4 regions of the Enterobacter sp. FW301-JW81 genome follow, and region 4 is predicted to be linked to each of the others. Evidence: predicted binding sites of a transcription regulator. Region 4 holds the regulator's gene; each other region holds the start of a gene.

Region 1 (5,141 bases), on a different contig from region 4:
CACTTCTGAGGCAATGTTCGCCAGGTACAGCGCTTCTTCGACTGCGGTGTTGCCGCCGCCGATGACCGCGACCTTCTGATTGCGGTAGAAGAAACCGTCACAGGTTGCGCAGGCAGAGACGCCGCGGCCTTTGAACGCTTCTTCGGATGGCAGACCGAGGTAACGGGCAGAGGCACCGGTTGCGACGATCAGCGCATCACAGGTGTATTCGCCGCTGTCACCCGTCAGGCGGAACGGACGGTTCTGCAGATCGACCTTGTTAATGTGGTCGAACAGAATTTCGGTTTCGAATTTAGCGGCATGCTCGTGCATACGTTCCATCAGCAGCGGCCCGGTCAGGTCGTTCGGATCGCCTGGCCAGTTTTCCACTTCGGTGGTGGTGGTCAGCTGACCGCCTTTTTCCATGCCGGTGATTAATACCGGTTGCAGGTTAGCGCGTGCAGCATAGACCGCTGCGGTATATCCCGCAGGTCCAGAACCAAGGATTAGCAGCTTACTGTGTTTGGCCGTGCCCATGAGATCCCCATTGTTGTTGGCAGACATTTGGCAGGATTGTAGGGAATTTGTTGTCGTAAAAAAAGAGCGCAGCAATTTTGTTATCAATCCATGTAATAGCTACGGACGATGAATGACGCGCGATAGCATCAGGCTTTCTCCTGAAAATCGGTCGTTTGTAAGGCAATAAAATGAGGATTAATACCCTGCCGTAATGAATATCCGGCATGTTGTACTAAAAAACGATGTTTTGCTTTGACAATCCCCTGCGCTTTTGCGAAAACATTCAAGGAAGAAAAAAAACCGCGTTAACCGTATGCCGCATAGGCATGCACGTAAATGCCATTTTTACCGGGTCAGTGAAATCTACGCATGGCGTGGACAGACGCCATACGTGATGTTGGTGACTGCCTTTGGGCAACGGTCTTCTTACCAACAGAACCCGAATCCGCATCGCGTCTAATACAAAACCAGGCGATGTGATGACTAACGGGTACAGGCTCTGAACAGTGATGTGCACAGGGTCCAGGCAGGAGTAGGGAAGGAATACAGAGAGACAATAATAATGGTAGATAGCAAGAAGCGCCCTGGCAAAGATCTCGACCGTATCGATCGTAACATTCTTAATGAATTGCAAAAGGATGGGCGTATTTCCAACGTCGAGCTTTCAAAACGTGTGGGACTTTCCCCGACGCCGTGCCTTGAGCGTGTGCGCCGACTGGAAAGACAGGGTTTTATTCAGGGCTATACGGCTCTGCTGAACCCGCATTATCTGGATGCCTCACTTCTGGTATTTGTTGAGATTACTCTGAATCGTGGTGCACCGGATGTGTTTGAGCAATTTAACGCCGCTGTACAAAAACTTGAAGAAATTCAAGAGTGTCACCTGGTTTCCGGTGATTTCGACTACCTGTTGAAAACCCGTGTGCCTGATATGTCCGCCTACCGTAAGCTGCTGGGGGAAACCCTGCTGCGTCTGCCAGGCGTGAACGACACCCGTACGTATGTGGTGATGGAAGAGGTCAAACAGAGCAATCGTCTGGTTATTAAGACGCGCTAACACGGAACAGGTGCAAAATCAGCGTAGTTTGATTACACTCCTGTTAATCCATACAGCAACAGTGCCGGGGAGTCCCGGCGCTGTTGTCCGTTTTAGCAAACAGGCAGGATATGCCTGATACCTGGAGAGCCTTTCTTGAGCCAGGAATACACTGAAGACAAAGAAGTCACACTATCGAAGCTAAGCAGCGGACGTCGTCTCCTCGAGGCTTTGCTGATTGTTATTGCCCTTTTTGCCGTCTGGCTGATGGCAGCCTTACTCAGTTTCAACCCCTCAGATCCCAGCTGGTCACAAACTGCATGGCATGAGCCTATCCATAATTTAGGCGGCGTACCCGGTGCCTGGCTTGCGGACACGCTATTTTTCATTTTCGGTGTGATGGCCTACACCCTTCCGGTCATTATCATTGGCGGATGCTGGTTTGCGTGGCGTCATCGTCAGAACGATGATTACATCGACTATTTCGCCGTGTCGCTGCGCCTGATTGGCGCGCTGGCGCTGATCCTCACCTCATGTGGTCTGGCGGCGATCAATGCGGATGATATCTGGTACTTCGCCTCGGGCGGGGTGATTGGCAGCCTGTTGAGTTCTGCGCTGCAGCCAATGCTGCACAGCAGCGGCGGCACGCTGGCGCTGCTGTGCATCTGGGCGGCGGGGCTGACGTTATTCACCGGCTGGTCCTGGGTGAGCATTGCCGAAAAGATTGGCAGTTTTATCCTCACTATTCTGACCTTCGCCAGCAACCGTACCCGCCGTGACGATACGTGGGTTGATGAAGATGAATACGAAGATGAAGAGGAAGACGATGCCCCTGTGCAGCGTCGCGAATCTCGTCGTGCTCGAATTCTGCGTGGCGCGCTGGCGCGTCGCCAGCGTGTTGCTGAGAAATTTGCTAACCCGCTAGGCCGTAAAACCGATGCGGCGCTCTTCTCCGGTAAACGCATGGATGAAGACGAGCAGGTAGCGTACCGCGCTGCGGGCGCTGCCGTCGATCCTGACGATGTGCTCTTCTCCGGCAGCCGGGCCACCCCCGGCGACTTTGACGAATACGATCCGCTGTTAAACGGCCACTCGGTCACCGAGCCGGTTGCCGCAGCCGCAGCCGCGACGACCGCTGCTCAGGCCTATGCCGCGCCTGTTGAAGCCGTGATGCCGTCTGCGCCGGTTTCACCGCCGGAATCCGTTATTCAGCAGCCGCAGGTTGACTGGCAGACTGCTCCGGGTGTTCACACCCCGGAACCGGTCATTGCGCCTGAACCAGAAAGCTATATTCCCGTGCAGCAGGAGCAGTGGCAGCAACCTTATCAGCCGCCGCAGCCTGCGTATGAACCAGAAAGCTATCCACAATACGAGCAGCCTGTGGCTCAACCCTATCAGGAATATGTGCCTGAACCGGTTGAACCTGTGCAACCTTATGCCGCACCGCAGCCTGAGTCTGAGCCCGAAATTGTGGAAGAGGTGAAGCCCGCGCGCCCACCGCTGTACTATTTCGAAGAAGTCGAAGAGCGACGAGCGCGTGAACGCGAGCAGCTGGCGGCCTGGTATCAGCCGGTGCCTGAACCGGTGCAGGAACCCGTTTCGAAAGCGCCTTCTGTTTCTGTTCCGCCGGTCGACGCGACGCCTGTTGTTGCACCCGTAGCGGAAAGCGTTAAGCAGGCTACCGCGGCGGCGGCCGTGGCTGCACCTGTCTTTAGTCTGGCAACCGGTGGGGCGCCGCGTCCTCAGGTGAAGGAGGGGATTGGTCCGCAACTGCCTCGTCCTAACCGCGTTCGCGTTCCGACCCGTCGTGAGCTTGCCTCTTATGGGATCAAGCTGCCTTCCCAGCGCATGGCCGAAGAAAAAGCACGCGAGCCTGAGTACGAAGATGACGTCGATGAAATGCAGCAGGAAGAGCTGGCTCGCCAGTTTGCTGCGCAGCAGAATCAACGCTACGGTGAGCAATATCAGCACGATGAGCCTGTGCTCGAAGACGAAGATGACGCGGCAGAAGCCGAATTAGCGCGCCAGTTTGCCGCTACCCAGCAGCAGCGCTATTCCGGTGAACAACCTGCTGGCGCAAATCCGTTCTCGCTGTCGGATTTTGAATTCTCACCGATGAAAGATCTGGTGGATGATGGCCCGAGCGAGCCGTTATTTACCCCGAGCGTGATGCCTGAAGTTGAACCTGTGCGCCAGCAACCCGCTCCTGTGCAGCAGTCCTATGCCCCGCAGCCTCAGCAGCCGGCTCCGCAGGCTTACGCACAGCCGCAGCAACCGCCGCAGTTCCAGCAGCCTGCTCCGCAGCCGCAGGAAAGTCTGATTCACCCGCTGCTGATGCGTAACGGTGATAGCCGCCCGCTGCAGCGTCCAAGCACGCCGCTGCCGTCTCTGGATCTGTTAACACCGCCGCCGTCAGAGGTAGAACCGGTCGACACATTCGCGCTGGAGCAGATGGCGCGACTGGTGGAAGCGCGTCTGGCTGATTTCCGTATCAAGGCGGATGTAGTGAACTATTCACCGGGTCCTGTCATTACCCGTTTCGAACTGAACCTGGCGCCTGGCGTAAAAGCCGCGCGTATTTCTAACCTGTCCCGTGACCTGGCGCGCTCCCTGTCGACCGTTGCGGTGCGCGTGGTGGAAGTTATACCGGGTAAGCCCTATGTTGGTCTTGAGCTGCCGAACAAGAAACGTCAGACCGTCTACCTGCGTGAAGTGCTGGATAACACCAAGTTCCGCGATAACCCCTCTCCGCTGACCGTGGTGCTGGGGAAAGACATTGCCGGCGATCCTGTTGTGGCAGACCTCGCGAAAATGCCTCACCTGCTGGTGGCCGGTACGACCGGTTCCGGTAAGTCCGTCGGGGTGAACGCCATGATCCTCAGCATGCTCTATAAAGCGCAGCCGGAAGATGTGCGTTTCATCATGATCGACCCGAAAATGCTCGAACTGTCGGTCTACGAAGGTATTCCGCACCTGCTGACTGAAGTCGTCACCGACATGAAAGACGCCGCCAACGCCCTGCGCTGGAGCGTGAATGAGATGGAGCGCCGATACAAGCTGATGTCTGCGTTGGGCGTGCGTAACCTGGCCGGTTATAACGAAAAAATCGCCCAGGCGGTGCGCATGGGACGTCCGATTCCGGATCCTTACTGGAAGCCGGGTGATAGCATGGATGCCCAGCATCCGGTGCTGGAAAAACTGCCTTACATTGTCGTGCTGGTCGATGAATTCGCCGACCTGATGATGACCGTCGGTAAGAAAGTGGAAGAGCTGATTGCCCGTCTGGCGCAGAAAGCGCGTGCGGCCGGTATTCACCTTGTGCTGGCGACCCAGCGTCCTTCCGTGGACGTTATCACTGGTCTTATCAAAGCGAACATCCCGACGCGTATTGCTTTTACCGTATCAAGTAAAATTGACTCGCGTACCATCCTCGATCAGGGCGGCGCAGAGTCGCTGCTGGGGATGGGGGACATGCTCTATTCTGGCCCGAACTCCACCTCTCCGGTGCGTGTTCACGGTGCGTTCGTCCGCGATGAGGAAGTTCACGCCGTCGTGCAGGACTGGAAAGCGCGCGGTCGCCCGCAATACGTTGACGGTATTACCAGCG
Region 2 (5,141 bases), on a different contig from region 4:
CCGTAGCCGGGCTGATGCAGGAAGGAATGAGCGCAGATGATGTTTCGGCCGTCTTTGCTGAACGTATTTCGGCGCGTCTGGTGGATTTAAAAACCGGCCAGTTGCTGGATAAAGACCCGGCAAAATTCAACCAGGCGCTGGCGCTGAAAGATCCGCAGATGAGCCTGACGCTTGAGGCATCGCAAGATCCCGCCGGTATTAAGCGCCGCAGCAATCTCGCCGAAATTTACCTGGTGCGAGATGAGCAAAAACGCGTGCAGGAAATGGTGCTGCCGATTTACGGCAACGGACTGTGGTCGATGATGTACGCCTTTGTGGCCCTTGATACGGATGGCCGCACCGTAAAAGGCATTACGTACTATGACCAGGGGGAAACGCCGGGGCTGGGTGGCGAAGTTGAGAACCCTAACTGGCGGGCACAGTTCGTCGGCAAAAAAGTGCTCGACGATAACGGTCTGCCCGCGCTGAAGGTGATGAAAGGGGCGGCTCGTCCCGGTGACGACTACGCCGTCGACGGGCTTTCCGGCGCCACGCTCACATTAAAAGGCGTGCAGCACAGCTTTGATTTCTGGATGGGCGAGCTGGGCTTTGGTCCTTTCCTGAAAAACGTACGTGAAGGAGCGCTGAACAATGGCTGATACCGGTGAACTGAAAGAAGTCAAAAAGGTGCTCGTTGGCCCACTGCTCGCCAATAACCCGATCACGCTGCAGGTGCTGGGCGTATGTTCAGCCCTGGCGGTAACGACCAAGCTGGAAACGGCGGTCGTGATGACGCTGGCGGTAACGCTGGTAACCGCGTTTTCCAGCATGTTTATCTCAATGATCCGCCACCACATTCCCAACAGCGTGAGGATCATCGTGCAGATGGCGATCATCGCCTCGCTGGTGATCGTGGTCGATCAGCTGCTGCGCGCCTTCGCCTATGAAACCTCGAAACAGCTTTCGGTGTTTGTCGGGCTTATCATCACCAACTGTATCGTCATGGGGCGTGCGGAAGCCTACGCCATGAAAATGCCGCCGCTGGCGAGCTTTATGGACGGTATCGGCAACGGCCTCGGCTACGGCGTGATCCTGCTGACCGTTGGGTTCCTGCGTGAGCTCATTGGCAGCGGCAAGCTGTTTGGCATCACGGTGCTGGACACGGTGCAGAACGGCGGCTGGTATCTGCCAAACGGCCTGTTCCTGCTGGCTCCTAGTGCATTTTTCATTATCGGTTTGTTGATCTGGCTGATTCGTACGTTAAGACCAGAACAGCAGGAAAAGGAGTAACCGACGATGGCTCATTACCTGAGTTTGTTTGTGCGCGCGGTGTTTGTTGAAAACATGGCGCTCGCGTTTTTCCTGGGCATGTGTACGTTCCTTGCGGTTTCCAAAAAAGTGTCGACGGCCTTTGGACTGGGCGTGGCGGTGACGGTCGTGCTCGGGCTCTCCGTGCCCATTAACAATCTGGTGTACAACTTTGTGCTGCGGGACGGCGCGCTGGTGGAAGGCGTTGATCTCAGCTTCCTGAACTTCATCACCTTTATCGGGGTAATTGCGGCGCTGGTCCAAATCCTTGAGATGATCCTGGATAGGTATTTCCCGTCGCTTTACAACGCGCTGGGGATCTTCCTGCCGCTTATCGCGGTGAACTGTGCCATCTTCGGCGGCGTCTCGTTTATGGTTCAGCGTGATTACAACTTCAGTGAATCCGTCGTCTACGGCTTCGGCTCCGGCATCGGCTGGATGCTGGCGATTGTCACCATGGCGGGGATCCGCGAAAAAATGAAATATGCCAACGTGCCTGCTGGGCTGCGTGGCTTAGGGATCACCTTTATCACCACCGGGTTGATGGCGCTGGGCTTTATGTCCTTCTCCGGCGTGCAGCTATAAGGGCTTACAGATGGAAATTATTCTTGGCGTGGTGATGTTCACGCTGATTGTACTGGTGCTGTCAGGGCTCATTTTGGCGGCGCGCGCGAAGCTGGTGAATTCCGGCGACGTGGTGATTGATATCAACGACGAGCCGCAGCATCAGATCCGCACGCCGGCGGGGGATAAACTCCTCAATACGCTCTCCGGTAACGGCATTTTTGTCTCCTCAGCCTGCGGCGGCGGCGGCTCCTGCGGGCAGTGCCGCGTGACGGTGAAAGAGGGCGGTGGCGATATTCTGCCAACCGAACTGGCGCATATCACAAAACGTGAGGCAAAAGAGGGCTGCCGTCTCGCCTGCCAGGTCGCGGTGCGGCAGAACATGAAGATTGAGCTGCCGGAAGAGATATTCGGCGTTAAAAAATGGGAGTGCGAGGTTATCTCTAATGATAACAAAGCCACCTTTATTAAAGAGCTGAAGCTGCGGGTGCCGGAAGGGGAAGATGTCCCGTTCCGCGCCGGGGGATACATTCAGATTGAGTGCCCGGAGCACACGGTGGCGTATGCGGACTTTGACGTTCCGCAGGAGTACCGCGCCGACTGGGACAAATTCAACCTTTTCCGCTTTGTGTCCGAGGTGAAAGAGCCGACGCTGCGCGCCTACTCGATGGCCAACTACCCGGAAGAGAAGGGCATTATCATGCTCAACGTGCGTATCGCCACGCCGCCACCGAACGTGCCGGACGCGCCGCCGGGCGTGATGTCGTCGTATATCTGGTCCCTTAAGCCAGGCGACAAAGTGACGATCTCCGGTCCGTTCGGCGAGTTCTTTGCCAAAGATACCGAGGCTGAAATGGTGTTTATCGGTGGCGGAGCCGGTATGGCCCCGATGCGCTCGCACATCTTTGACCAGCTTAAGCGGCTCGGCAGCCAGCGTAAGATCAGCTTCTGGTACGGGGCGCGCTCGCTGCGCGAGATGTTCTATGATGATGAATTCGAACAGCTGGCGCGCGAAAACCCGAACTTTACCTTCCACGTGGCGCTCTCCGATCCGCAGCCGGAAGATAGCTGGACGGGATACACGGGGTTCATTCACAACGTGCTGTACGAAAACTACCTCAAACAGCACCCGGCACCCGAGGACTGCGAGTTCTATATGTGTGGGCCGCCGATGATGAACGCCGCCGTGATTAAGATGCTGAAAGATCTTGGCGTGGAAGATGAGAACATCATGCTTGATGACTTTGGAGGCTGATGATGCTGACGTTTCTGGCAACCTTTGCGGTTTTTGTGCTTGTCATCTTCGGCATGTCGTTAGGCTGGATCGTTAAGCGGAAAAGCCTCCAGGGCAGCTGCGGCGGCATCTCTTCCATTGGGATGGAGAAGGTGTGCGACTGCCCGGAACCGTGCGATGCGCGGAAAAAAAGAATGGCCCGCGAACAGCAGCGCATTATTTGAGTTTTTGTAGGCCGGGTAAGGCAACGCCGCCACCCGGCGTTCTTCGATCCGCTTCTCAATTCTCATTTATTTACTGTATACTTATCCAGTAATGAGTGAGGGCTTACTATGCGCAAAATTATCCATGTTGATATGGACTGTTTTTTTGCCGCAGTGGAGATGCGTGACAACCCGGCGCTACGGGATATTCCCATCGCCATTGGCGGCAGCCGCGTGCAGCGGGGTGTCATCAGCACCGCAAACTACCCTGCGCGCATATTTGGCGTGCGTAGCGCCATGCCGACGGCGATGGCCTTAAAGCTTTGCCCTCATCTCACGCTCCTGCCAGGCCGGTTTGACGCCTATAAGGAAGCCTCGGTTCATATTCGCGAAATCTTCTCCCGCTATACCTCTTTGATTGAGCCGCTGTCGCTGGACGAAGCCTATCTGGATGTTACCGACAGCGTGCATTGTCACGGCTCCGCCACGCTAATGGCTCAGGAGATCCGCCAGACGATTTTCAACGAGCTGAATCTGACCGCATCGGCGGGTGTCGCGCCCGTTAAATTCCTCGCCAAAATTGCCTCCGATTTGAATAAGCCCAACGGCCAGTACGTCATTACGCCGGAAGAGGTGCCTGCATTTTTAAAAACGCTGCCGCTCGGCAAAATCCCCGGGGTGGGAAAAGTCTCCGCCGCAAAGCTGGAAAGCATGGGATTACGCACCTGCGAAGATGTGCAGCGAAGCGATCTCGCCATGCTGCTCAAGCGCTTTGGCAAGTTTGGCCGCGTGCTGTGGGAGCGCAGCCAGGGGATTGACGATCGCGATGTAAACAGCGAACGGTTACGGAAATCCGTTGGCGTTGAGCGAACCCTCAGTGAAGATATTCATGACTGGTCCGAATGCGAATTCATTATCACAGAACAGCTCTACCCGGAGCTGGAACGACGCTTAATTAAAGTAAAACCGGACCTGCTCATTGCCCGTCAGGGTATCAAGCTAAAATTCAACGACTTCCAGCAGACCACGCAGGAACACGTCTGGCCGCGTCTGAATAAAGACGATCTCATTGCGACGGCGAAAAAGGCATGGGAAGAGCGGCGGGCAGGGCGCGGCGTCAGGCTGGTGGGGTTGCACGTCACGCTGCTGGACCCGCAGCTGGAACGACAGCTGGTATTGGGATTGTAAAAAGACCGGTGGCACGACGTTGTACACCCTCTCCCTTTGGGAGAGGGCTTGGTGAGGGTATTACTTAGCAGGAATCGCTTTCAGCAGTTCAGTCAGCAGGGTCCAGTAATGGCCCACGCTTTCGATATGAATCTGCTCATCCGGCGAGTGTGGTCCGGTAATGGTTGGCCCGATAGAAACCATGTCCATGTCCGGATACGGCTTCTTGAACAGGCCACATTCCAGACCGGCGTGGATCACCTGGATGTTCGGGGTGCTGTTGAACAGACGCTGGTAAGTTTCGCGCACCAGTGCCATCACCGGAGAGCTTGCATCCGGCTGCCAGCCCGGGTAGCTGCCTTTAGCGGAGGTTTTTGCACCCGCTAGCGTGCCCAGAGATTCCAGCATGCTCACCACATACTCTTTACCGCTGTCGATAAGCGAGCGGATCAGGCAAATGATTTCCGCGCTGTCGTCGCTCATGGTTACTACGCCAACGTTCAGTGAAGTTTCCACCACGCCTTTCGCCACGTCAGAGTTGCGGATCACGCCGTTTGGCGTCGCGTTCAGCAGCTGAACGAAGGTGTCACGAGACTTTGCGGTCAGCGCGGCTTTATCCGTGGAGACGGATTCCAGTACCACGGTCAGGTTTTTCTCTTTTGCTGACAGTTCGTTTTTCAGGATAT
Region 3 (5,141 bases), on a different contig from region 4:
GAACTCTTCAAACGACTCCAGCAGCTCCATGTCTGAACGCGAGGTCTCGATGGTGATCACGTCAGCGTCCAGCGCGGCAATCGAATCCATGATGTCGTTAAATTCGCAGTAACACATGTGGGTGTGGATCTGGGTGTCGTCCTTCGCGACCGCGGCGTTGATGCGGAACGCTTCCACGCCCCACTGTAAATACGCATCCCAGTCGCTGCGGCGCAGCGGCAAGCCTTCGCGCAGCGCCGGTTCGTCAATCTGGATGATGCCAATGCCTGCGGCTTCGAGATCGGCCACTTCGTCACGCAGCGCCAGCGCAATTTGCTTCGCGATGGTTTCACGGGTCACGTCTTCACGCGGGAAGGACCAGCAAAGAATTGTTACCGGACCGGTGAGCATGCCTTTCACCGGCTTGTCCGTCAGGGACTGCGCGTATTTCGCCCACTCCACGGTGATCGCTTCCGGACGGCTGACGTCACCAATGACCACCGGTGGCTTCACGCAGCGGGAGCCGTAGCTCTGCACCCAGCCGTTCTGGGTAAACACGAAACCGTCCAGATGTTCACCGAAGTATTCCACCATGTCGTTACGCTCGGCCTCACCGTGCACCAGCACGTCCAGACCCAGACGTTCCTGCTCGATAATCGCCTGTTTGATGTGTTCAGCGATACCGGTGCGGTAGTGATTCGCATCCAGATTGCCCTTTTTGAAGTCCAGACGCAGGCCGCGGATCTCGGTGGTCTGCGGGAAGGAACCAATTGTAGTGGTCGGCCACGCGGGCAAGTTGAAGCGGGCGCGCTGCGCTTCGGCGCGCACCTCATACGGGCTCTGACGCTGGCTGTCCTGGGCGGTGATGGCCGCCAGGCGTTTTTCCACCGCCGGGTTATGGACACGAGCCGAGTGACGACGCGCCTGAATCGGTGCGCTCCATTTGGCAATAGCCGCCGTGTCGCCACTGTTGAGCGCGTCGCGCAGCAGGACCAGCTCTTCACATTTTTGCAGCGCGAAGGCAAACCAGCTTTTTACTTCGGCATCCAGACGCGTTTCCACGCTCAGATCGATCGGGCTATGCAGCAGCGAACAGGAAGATGCTACCCAAAGCTCACGCTTACCGACGATGTCCTTAATCTGGGCGTATTTCTCGGTGAGATCGGCGCGCCAGACGTTACGGCCGTTGATCAGGCCAGCGGAGAGCAGCCAGTCCGCTGGCAAGCGCTTGTGCAGCTCCGCGACATCGTCCTTACCGTGTACGAGGTCAACGTGCAGGCCCTGAACCGGCAGCGCGGTAATGGTCTTCAGGTTCGGCGTCACGCCTTCGAAATAGGTGGTCAGCAGAAGTTTTACCTGACCGCTAAGCGCGTCATACGCCGGTTTGAAGGCATCGAGCCACTCCTGCGGCAGTTCAAGCACCAGCGCAGGTTCGTCGATTTGCACCCACTGAATGCCGCGCTTGCCCAGCTCAATCAGCACCTGTTTGTAGACCGGCAGAATATCCTTCAGCAGGCTGAGCCGGTCAAACTGCTCGCCCTTGACTTTACCCAGCCACAGGTACGTTACCGGCCCAAGCAGCACCGGTTTCACCTGGTGGCCCAGCGCCAGCGCTTCGTCCACTTCATCCAGAAGCTGCGTCCAGGTCAGCCTGAACTGCTGGCCTTTTACGAATTCCGGCACCATATAGTGATAGTTGGTGTTAAACCACTTGGTCATTTCCGCCGCTGCCGCTGGCTCACCCGTCGGCGCACGGCCACGGCCGATGCGGAACAGGGTATCGATATCTACCGATCCATCTTTGTTCTGATGACGAGCCGGCACGTTGCCAAGCAGCAGGCTGGTCGTCAGAACATGGTCGTACCAGGCGAAATCGCCCACCGGCAGCAGGTCAATGCCCGCCTGTTTTTGCTGATCCCAGTGACGGGCGCGCAGCTCGCGTCCCACCGCCAGCAGTTCTTCACGGGTGGCGTTACCCGCCCAGTAGCTTTCTTGCGCTTTTTTCAGCTCGCGACGCAGGCCAACGCGAGGGAAACCGAGAGTGTGATTGCGGATTGTCATGGTATGCCCCTTGTGAAATTCGTTATTTAGACGTCCAGATGTTTACACATCTATAATTGGCAGGTACTGTATATTCCTCAAGCGCAAAATGTTCATGGCGAAGTGAAGGACTTTCATGATCGAGATAAAACACCTGAAAACGCTACAAGCGTTGCGGAACTGCGGCTCGCTCGCGGCGGCGGCAGCCACGCTGCATCAGACCCAGTCCGCCCTTTCTCACCAGTTCAGCGATCTGGAACAGCGCCTTGGATTTCGTCTTTTTGTGCGTAAGAGCCAGCCGCTGCGCTTTACGCCTCAGGGCGAGATCCTGCTGCAGCTGGCGAATCAGGTGCTGCCGCAGATCGCCAGCGCGCTGCAGGCGTGTAACGAACCGCAGCAGACCAAGCTGCGTATCGCCATTGAATGCCACAGCTGTATTCAATGGCTGACCCCCGCGCTTGAGAACTTCCGCCAGAAGTGGCCGCAGGTAGAGATGGACTTTAAATCCGGCGTGACGTTCGACCCGCAGCCCTCGCTCCAGCAGGGCGAGCTGGATCTGGTCATGACCTCCGACATACTGCCGCGCAGCGGCCTGCACTATTCGCCGATGTTTGATTATGAAGTGCGCCTGGTGCTGGCGCCGGACCATCCGCTGGCAGCTAAAACGCGCATCACGCCGGAAGATCTGGCGACAGAAACGCTGCTGATTTACCCGGTTCAGCGCAGTCGTCTGGATATCTGGCGTCACTTCCTGCAGCCGGCAGGCATTAGCCCGCAGCTGAAAAGCGTGGATAACACCCTGCTGTTGATTCAGATGGTGGCGGCAAGAATGGGCATCGCGGCATTGCCGCACTGGGTGGTGGAGAGTTTTGAACGCCAGGGTCTGGTGGTCACCAAAACCCTGGGTGAAGGACTGTGGAGCAGGCTGTACGCCGCCGTGCGCGATGGCGAGCAGCGTCAGCCGATTACGGAGGCGTTTATTCGCTCAGCGCGGAACCACGCGTGCGACCATCTTCCGTTTGTGCGGAGCGCGGAGCGACCCAGCGTCGATGGACCCACAGCGAAGCCAGGATCACCGTTCCCCCAATAATGAAGCTCGGCCAGTGCGGCTGTTGCTGCCAGATGGCGAGGTTGACCAGTAGCCCTGCCGGGACATGCACGTTGTTCATGATCCCCAGCGTACCGGCGTCTACCTGAGTAGCGCCGTAGTTCCACATGAAATACCCCAGCCCTGATGCCACAACGCCCAGCCAGACCAGAACGCCCCACTGCACGGCGGTGGTCGGCAGCTTTTGCGGGTTACCGAGCATAAACCACGCCGCCACCGCGATAATCGCGGCCCCCATATAGAACCAGGCAAATGCGTTATGCTGCGGCATCGGACGGGTTTCCATCAGGCGCTTGTAGCCCACCATGCCGATGGCAAAACTGATGTTGGCGAGCTGGACGAACATTAGCCCGGTCCAGAAGTGATCGCTGACTTTGTCATAGCGAATAATCGCCGCGCCGATCACCGCCAGTGCCGCGCTCAGCAGGTATCCCCAGCGCAGGCGGCGCTTGCTGAGCAAATCGTAGATTAGCGTGATATAGAGCGGCGTAAGCACGGTGAACAGCAGGAATTCAGAGACGGACAGGTAGACGTAAGCCCGGAAGCTAAACAGATACATGATGCCGAGCTGCATCGCCCCCACCAGCATATACAGCACGATCGTTTTCAACGATTGCCCGCGCGTACGCAGAAACGGCAGGAACACCAGCGCCGCCAGCCCCACGCGCATCAGCACCGAGAAGTAGCTGTCGACTGAACCGGCAAGGTATTCGCCAATCAGGCTAAAGGAGAAGGCCCACAGGATAGTGGTGATAATGAGTAGCGCCACAATGCTTGTCTCTCAGAAAGAAGGACAGGCATTGTAGCGAACTCTTTAGTTGACAACTGAGCAATAAATAACCGAATGAAGTTTATTCAAGGAACAGCTTGCGCAGATATTTCGGTACCGCGTTGTCGCCGTTGGTGCCGATCACTTCCAGCTCCGGATGCAGGTCTTTCAGACGCTGGTGCGCGTTCTCCATAATGCAGCCCTTGCCCGCCATGGAGAGCATCTCGGCGTCGTTCATGCCGTCACCAAAGGCGATGCAGTCTTTCAGCTCGAATCCCAGACGTTTCGCAACCGCTTCCAGCGCGTGGCCTTTGGAGACGCCCCCGGCCATCACTTCCAGACAGGTCAGCGTTGAGAAGCTCACGTTGACGCGATCGCCCCAGCGCGCGTTGATCGCCTGCTCCAGCGGCAGCAATTCCTCATGGTTTACGCAGGTGAAGAACACCTTGCTGATCCCTTCCGGCTCCAGCAGACCCGGCTCGTACAGCGAGTACTGGAATACGGCTTCCTTGAAGAAACGCATCTCTTCCGGGCGGTGGCGGTTCATGAACCAGTCGTCGTCGCGGTAAACGTTGGTGACGATGTTCGGGTTGTTATGCACTACCCCGAACAGATCGGCGGCAATATCGCGATCCAGGTTATGGGTAAAGATCAGGTTGCCGTCGGTATCATGCACGCGCGCACCGTTAGAGGTGATCATGTACGATTTGATTTCAAGATTATCGCGGATCTGCCCTACGTCTACGTGGTGGCGGCCGGTGGCAAACACGAAGTTCACGCCCCGGGCGGTCAGCAGCTTTAAGGTCTCTTTCGCGTAAGGCGACAGGGTGTGGTCGGGAGAAAGCAGCGTGCCATCTAAATCAGATGCAACAACCTGGTACATAGGGAAATTTAACCTCAATAGAAAATCAGTTATGCCGGTCGAAAAACTCGACGATGGCGTTAAGCGCGACTGAGCGCATAGCGTCCTTTTCAAAAAGGATCTCATGGTACGCGCCGTTGATGACCAACGGTTTTCCCCCTTCACAAGGGTGCCCGGCGGCAGCGCGGAGTTCGCAAAAGCGGTCATGCATGCGGTTATCCACCACACGCTCTTCTTCAGCCTGAATCAGGAGCGTTGGCGTGTCGTCATTCGCGACGCCCGCCAGAACCTGCTCACCGGCAAGGATCCCTTCCCGCACCCAGTGATATGTCGGGCCACCCACGCGCAGGCGCGGTTCATCGGCATAAAAACGCAGGTTACGA
Region 4 (5,141 bases):
CTATAACATCCGGGGTGCTACATGGATAAGTCCACAAAAGAGCTGTTAGCGCAGGCCGAAAAGCTGTGCGCGCAACGCAATGTGCGCCTGACTCCGCAGCGCCTTGAAGTATTACGTCTGATGAGCCTGCAGCAGGGTGCAATCAGCGCCTACGATCTGCTCGACCTGCTCCGCGAAAGCGAGCCGCAGGCGAAACCGCCGACGGTCTACCGCGCGCTGGATTTCCTGCTGGAACAAGGATTCGTGCATAAAGTAGAGTCCACAAACAGCTATGTGCTGTGCCATCTGTTCGATCAGCCAACGCATACATCGGCGATGTTTATCTGTGACCGCTGTGGGGTTGTGAAAGAAGAAGGCGCGGAAGGCGTGGAAGACATTATGCATTCGCTGGCCGCTAAAATGGGCTTTGCCCTGCGTCATAACGTGATTGAAGCGCACGGGCTGTGTTCAGCGTGCGTTGAAGTGGAAGCCTGTCGTCATCAGGACGCGTGCCAGCATGACCACTCTATACTCGTGAAGAAAAAGCCGCGTTAGCGACAAAAGAAAAGGCGGCTTAGAGCCGCCTCGTGGGTTATTCAGCGTTACCAGCGGTAGTCGTTACGGGTTTCCCAGTCTTTGACTTCGTTTTCCGCCTGATCTTTCGCGTAGCCGTAACGTTCCTGAATTTTACCGACAAGCTGATCGCGTTTACCTTCAATGACGGTCATATCGTCATCAGTCAGCTTACCCCACTGTTCTTTCGCTTTACCTTTGAACTGCTTCCAGTTGCCGCCGATTTCGTCTTTATTCATCATCGTGTCCTCTTAGTTAAGCGTCGGGTCGTAACGTCCGTTACGTTCTTTTCTGCTGGACGTGATAATTATTGTAGTTAAGGATTCGGCTGTTGGTTTCATATTCGGAATCTTTAACCGTCACGATATATCGTGACGCGAGGGGAACCAGGTATTGTCCCGCCAGTGGCGCCGCCAGATAAAAGCCAGCGATAACCCCCGCAGCGAGAGGAAGACGGCAAGGGCCAGCCATAAACCGTGGTTGCCAAGCCACGGTAGCGTCAACAGCGTCAGGCCAAATCCGGCCGCCGCGACAGCCATGCTGTTACGCATTTCGGCTCCGCGCGTCGCACCGATAAACATGCCGTCCAGGAGATAACACCAGACGCCGACCACCGGTAAAATCACCTGCCAGATAAGGTAATGGCCCGCCAGCTCGCGCAGTGAAGAAAGAGAGGTGAGTAACGCCACAATCTGCTCGCCAAAACAGGCATAAACCAGACCAAACGCCAGCGCGACCAGTCCCGACTGACGGCAGGCTGCCCGCCAGACATCCTGTAGCTGCCCGCTTTCGCGCGCGCCATACGCCTGCCCAGAATGCGCTTCAACCGCATAGGCAAAGCCGTCCAGCGCGTAGGCGGTAAAGGTCAGAAGCGTCATCAATACCGCGTTGACCGCGACGATTTCGGGCCCCAGCCGGGCCCCGAAAACCGTCAGCGCGCCGAAACAGAGCTGAAGAAGCAGCGAGCGCAGCATGATGTCACGGTTGAGCGCCAGCAGCTTACGGATATTCCCGCGCCAGGCGGTTTTAAGCAGCGCAAGGGAGATCCCGCGCATCGCCAGAACGCGCCAGACCATCCACAAACCAATAATAAAGGTTCCGTATTCTGCAATCGCGGTCGCCAGTGCCGCACCCTGCACGTTCATATGCAGACCCATCACCAGCCAGATATCCAGCACGATGTTGAGAAGGTTACCCACTACCAGCAAAATCACCGGTGCACGGGCGTACTGTACGCCCAGGAGCCAGCCCAGCAGAACCAGGTTAGCCAGCGAGGCGGGCGCGCTGAGCCAGCGGATTTCAAGAAAACGTCGCGCCTGCTCCAGTACCGCTTCGCTGCCGCCAACGATATGAAGCGCAAGGTCAATCAGGGGAGCGCGCAGTAAAACGATTAACGCCCCCGCGCCAAGCGCAAGTATCAGCGGCTGCACCAGCGCGCGAGCCAGACGCAGCGGATCTTTTGCGCCATAAGCCTGTGCGGTCAGTCCGGTGGTGCTCATGCGCAAAAAGAGCAGCAGCATAAACAGGAAGCTGGTTGCCGTCGCGCCAATCGCCACGCCGCCAAGATAAACAGGCGAATCAAGATGACCAATAACGGCAGTATCGACCAGACCCAGCAAGGGCACGGTGATATTGGAGAAAATCATTGGCAGAGCAAGACGCCACAATGCCTTATCGGATGCCGTCAGCAGTGACATGAAAAATACCGGGAGCAGAAAATGAATCAGGCTACAGCGGAGCCGTAGCCTGTCAGGAAGAGATTAAAGCCATTCACCGTTGCGAATAACCCCAACCGCCAGTCCTTCGATAGAGAAGTTATGTTCACGGAGATCCACCACAATCGGGGAGAACTCGTTGTTTTCAGGCAACAGCTGGACGGTGTTACCCTGCTTTTTAAGGCGCTTGACGGTGACTTCGTCATCGATGCGTGCGACCACGACCTGGCCGTTGCGCACATCCTGCGTTTTGTGAACCGCAAGCAGATCGCCGTCAAGAATACCGATGTCTTTCATTGACATACCGCTTACGCGCAGCAGGAAATCAGCGCTCGGTTTGAACATGGCTGGATCGACCTGATAGTGGCCTTCAATATGCTGCTGTGCCAGTAAAGGCTCACCCGCAGCAACGCGCCCCACCAGCGGAATGCCCGTCTCTTCTTCCACCAGCAGGCGGATACCACGTGACGCGCCCGAAACAATCTCAATCACGCCCTTACGTGCCAGCGCTTTCAGGTGTTCTTCGGCAGCATTCGGAGAACGGAAGCCCAGACGCTGCGCGATTTCCGCACGCGTGGGTGGCATACCCGTCTGGCCGATATGATCCCGGATGAGATCAAACACCTCTTGCTGCCTGGTCGTTAACGCTTTCATTCCGCCCCCTGGGTGTATATACAGTTATGCTGTGAGTATATACAGTCAAAGGCGATTTTGGAACCAAAAACTGCACAAAAAACCAGGGACTTAATTATTCCTCGAGGCTCATCGGAAATGTGACCAAAGCAGCGTGACCCAGGTGATAACGGCAGTAATAATTGACAGCAGCACGGCAGCAGAGCCCATGTCTTTTGCCCGGCCAGCGAGTTCGTGGAAATCAGAGCCGATACGGTCAACAACAGCCTCAATAGCGCTATTAAGAATTTCCACTATCATCACCAGAAGCACGGAGCCGATCAGAAGTACGCGTGTTATTGCATCAACATCAAGGAAACAGGCGATAATCACCGCGATGATAGCGGCGACGCCCTCCTGGCGAAAAGCGGCTTCATTGATCCACGCGGCGCGGAAACCTTTCCAGGAATAGCCGGCGGCTTTGATGATTCGAGTTAACCCAGTGGTATTATTGGCCATTAAAAGAACCTTTTATTGGAAATAGCGTCAGTAACTATAGCTGTAGCGCGTTTCGCTGCCGCTTGAAGTATGACGGGTAACAACAGAAATTTTGCGCGCTTTCTGTTATCCTTGCGCCGCAATTGCATTATTAACCAGAGGCTTTACATCGTTTATGTCCGGCTGGCCACGAATTTACTACAAATTACTTAATTTACCATTAAGCATCCTGGTAAAAAGCAAGTCTATCCCAGCAGAACCCGCGCTGGAATTGGGGCTCGATACGTCGCGTCCTATTATGTACGTTTTGCCTTATAACTCGAAGGCAGACTTACTGACGCTTCGCGCCCAGTGTCTGGCGCATGACCTACCTGACCCGCTTGAACCGCTGGAAGTTGACGGCACCCTGCTGCCGCGCTACGTGTTCATTCATGGCGGACCTCGCGTGTTTACCTATTACACGCCAAAAGAAGAGTCCATCAAGCTGTTCCATGACTATCTCGACCTGCACCGCAGCAATCCTGACCTGGATGTGCAGATGGTGCCGGTATCGGTGATGTTTGGTCGCCGTCCGGGCCGTGAAAAAGGTGAAGAGAATCCACCGCTGCGCATGCTTAACGGCATCCAGAAATTCTTCGCGGTCTCCTGGCTGGGACGCGACAGCTTTGTGCGCTTCTCGCCTTCCGTTTCGCTGCGTCGAATGGCGGACGAGCACGGCACCGACAAGATCATCGCGCAAAAACTGGCGCGCGTGGCGCGTATGCACTTCGCCCGTCAGCGCCTGGCTGCCGTAGGGCCACGCCTCCCGGCGCGTCAGGATCTGTTCAACAAGCTGCTGGCTTCCAAAGCGATTGCCCGCGCCGTAGAAGACGAAGCGCGCAGCAAGAAAATTTCGCATGAGAAAGCCCAGCAGAACGCCATTGCGCTGATGGAAGAGATTGCAGCGAACTTCTCTTACGAGATGATCCGCCTTTCCGATCGTATTCTCGGCTTTACCTGGAACCGCCTCTACCAGGGCATCAACGTTCATAACGCCGAGCGCGTACGTCAGCTGGCGCACGATGGCCATGAAATTGTCTATGTTCCCTGCCACCGCAGCCACATGGACTACCTGCTTCTTTCCTATGTCCTCTATCACCAGGGGCTGGTGCCGCCGCACATCGCTGCCGGCATCAACCTGAACTTCTGGCCAGCAGGCCCGATTTTCCGCCGCCTGGGCGCCTTCTTTATCCGGCGTACCTTTAAGGGCAACAAGCTCTACTCCACCGTATTCCGTGAATATCTCGGCGAGCTGTTCAGCCGCGGCTATTCCGTGGAGTACTTCGTGGAGGGCGGCCGTTCCCGTACCGGACGTCTGCTCGATCCTAAGACCGGCACGCTGTCGATGACCATTCAGGCCATGCTGCGCGGAGGAACCCGTCCCATCACGCTGGTGCCAATCTACATTGGCTATGAGCACGTAATGGAAGTGGGCACTTACGCCAAAGAGCTGCGCGGTGCGACCAAAGAGAAAGAGAGCCTGCCGCAGATGCTGCGCGGCCTGAGCAAGTTACGCAACCTGGGCCAGGGCTACGTGAACTTTGGCGAGCCGATGCCGCTGATGACGTATCTGAACCATCACGTTCCGGAGTGGCGCGAGTCCATCGACCCTATCGAAGCGATCCGTCCGGCCTGGCTGACGCCAACGGTCAACGGCATTGCGTCCGAGTTGATGGTGCGCATTAACAACGCCGGGGCGGCTAACGCCATGAACCTGTGCTGTAC

The links. The regulator LexA, encoded in region 4, represses DNA repair genes until DNA is damaged. The targets are predictions, from matches to a motif close to TNCTGTATGTACATACAGNA.
Region 1: AC3WOK_RS00900 (DNA translocase FtsK 4TM domain-containing protein) is a predicted target of LexA. The motif match lies at 1,594-1,613, and genes of this name have one in related genera.
Region 2: dinB (DNA polymerase IV) is a predicted target of LexA. The motif match lies at 3,381-3,400, and genes of this name have one in related genera.
Region 3: metR (HTH-type transcriptional regulator MetR) is a predicted target of LexA. The motif match lies at 2,105-2,124, and genes of this name have one in related genera.

Annotation. Positions count from the first base shown of each region.
Region 1 is NZ_JBYTBA010000001.1:194,870-200,010, forward strand. It holds gene trxB (thioredoxin-disulfide reductase) at 1-516, opposite strand, end outside; gene lrp (leucine-responsive transcriptional regulator Lrp) at 1,061-1,555, shown strand; gene AC3WOK_RS00900 (DNA translocase FtsK 4TM domain-containing protein) at 1,691-5,141, shown strand, end outside.
Region 2 is NZ_JBYTBA010000005.1:26,532-31,672, forward strand. It holds gene AC3WOK_RS15800 (Na(+)-translocating NADH-quinone reductase subunit C) at 1-638, shown strand, start outside; gene AC3WOK_RS15805 (NADH:ubiquinone reductase (Na(+)-transporting) subunit D) at 631-1,269, shown strand; gene nqrE (NADH:ubiquinone reductase (Na(+)-transporting) subunit E) at 1,276-1,872, shown strand; gene nqrF (NADH:ubiquinone reductase (Na(+)-transporting) subunit F) at 1,883-3,106, shown strand; gene nqrM ((Na+)-NQR maturation NqrM) at 3,106-3,309, shown strand; gene dinB (DNA polymerase IV) at 3,418-4,476, shown strand; gene pepD (cytosol nonspecific dipeptidase) at 4,537-5,141, opposite strand, start outside.
Region 3 is NZ_JBYTBA010000011.1:20,008-25,148, forward strand. It holds gene metE (5-methyltetrahydropteroyltriglutamate--homocysteine S-methyltransferase) at 1-2,040, opposite strand, end outside; gene metR (HTH-type transcriptional regulator MetR) at 2,156-3,109, shown strand; gene AC3WOK_RS22875 (carboxylate/amino acid/amine transporter) at 2,997-3,896, opposite strand; gene yigL (sugar/pyridoxal phosphate phosphatase YigL) at 3,979-4,779, opposite strand; gene pldB (lysophospholipase L2) at 4,805-5,141, opposite strand, start outside.
Region 4 is NZ_JBYTBA010000009.1:66,661-71,801, forward strand. It holds gene zur (zinc uptake transcriptional repressor Zur) at 22-534, shown strand; gene AC3WOK_RS21995 (CsbD family protein) at 582-791, opposite strand; gene dinF (MATE family efflux transporter DinF) at 912-2,249, opposite strand; gene lexA (transcriptional repressor LexA) at 2,313-2,921, opposite strand; gene AC3WOK_RS22010 (diacylglycerol kinase) at 3,030-3,398, opposite strand; gene plsB (glycerol-3-phosphate 1-O-acyltransferase PlsB) at 3,553-5,141, shown strand, end outside.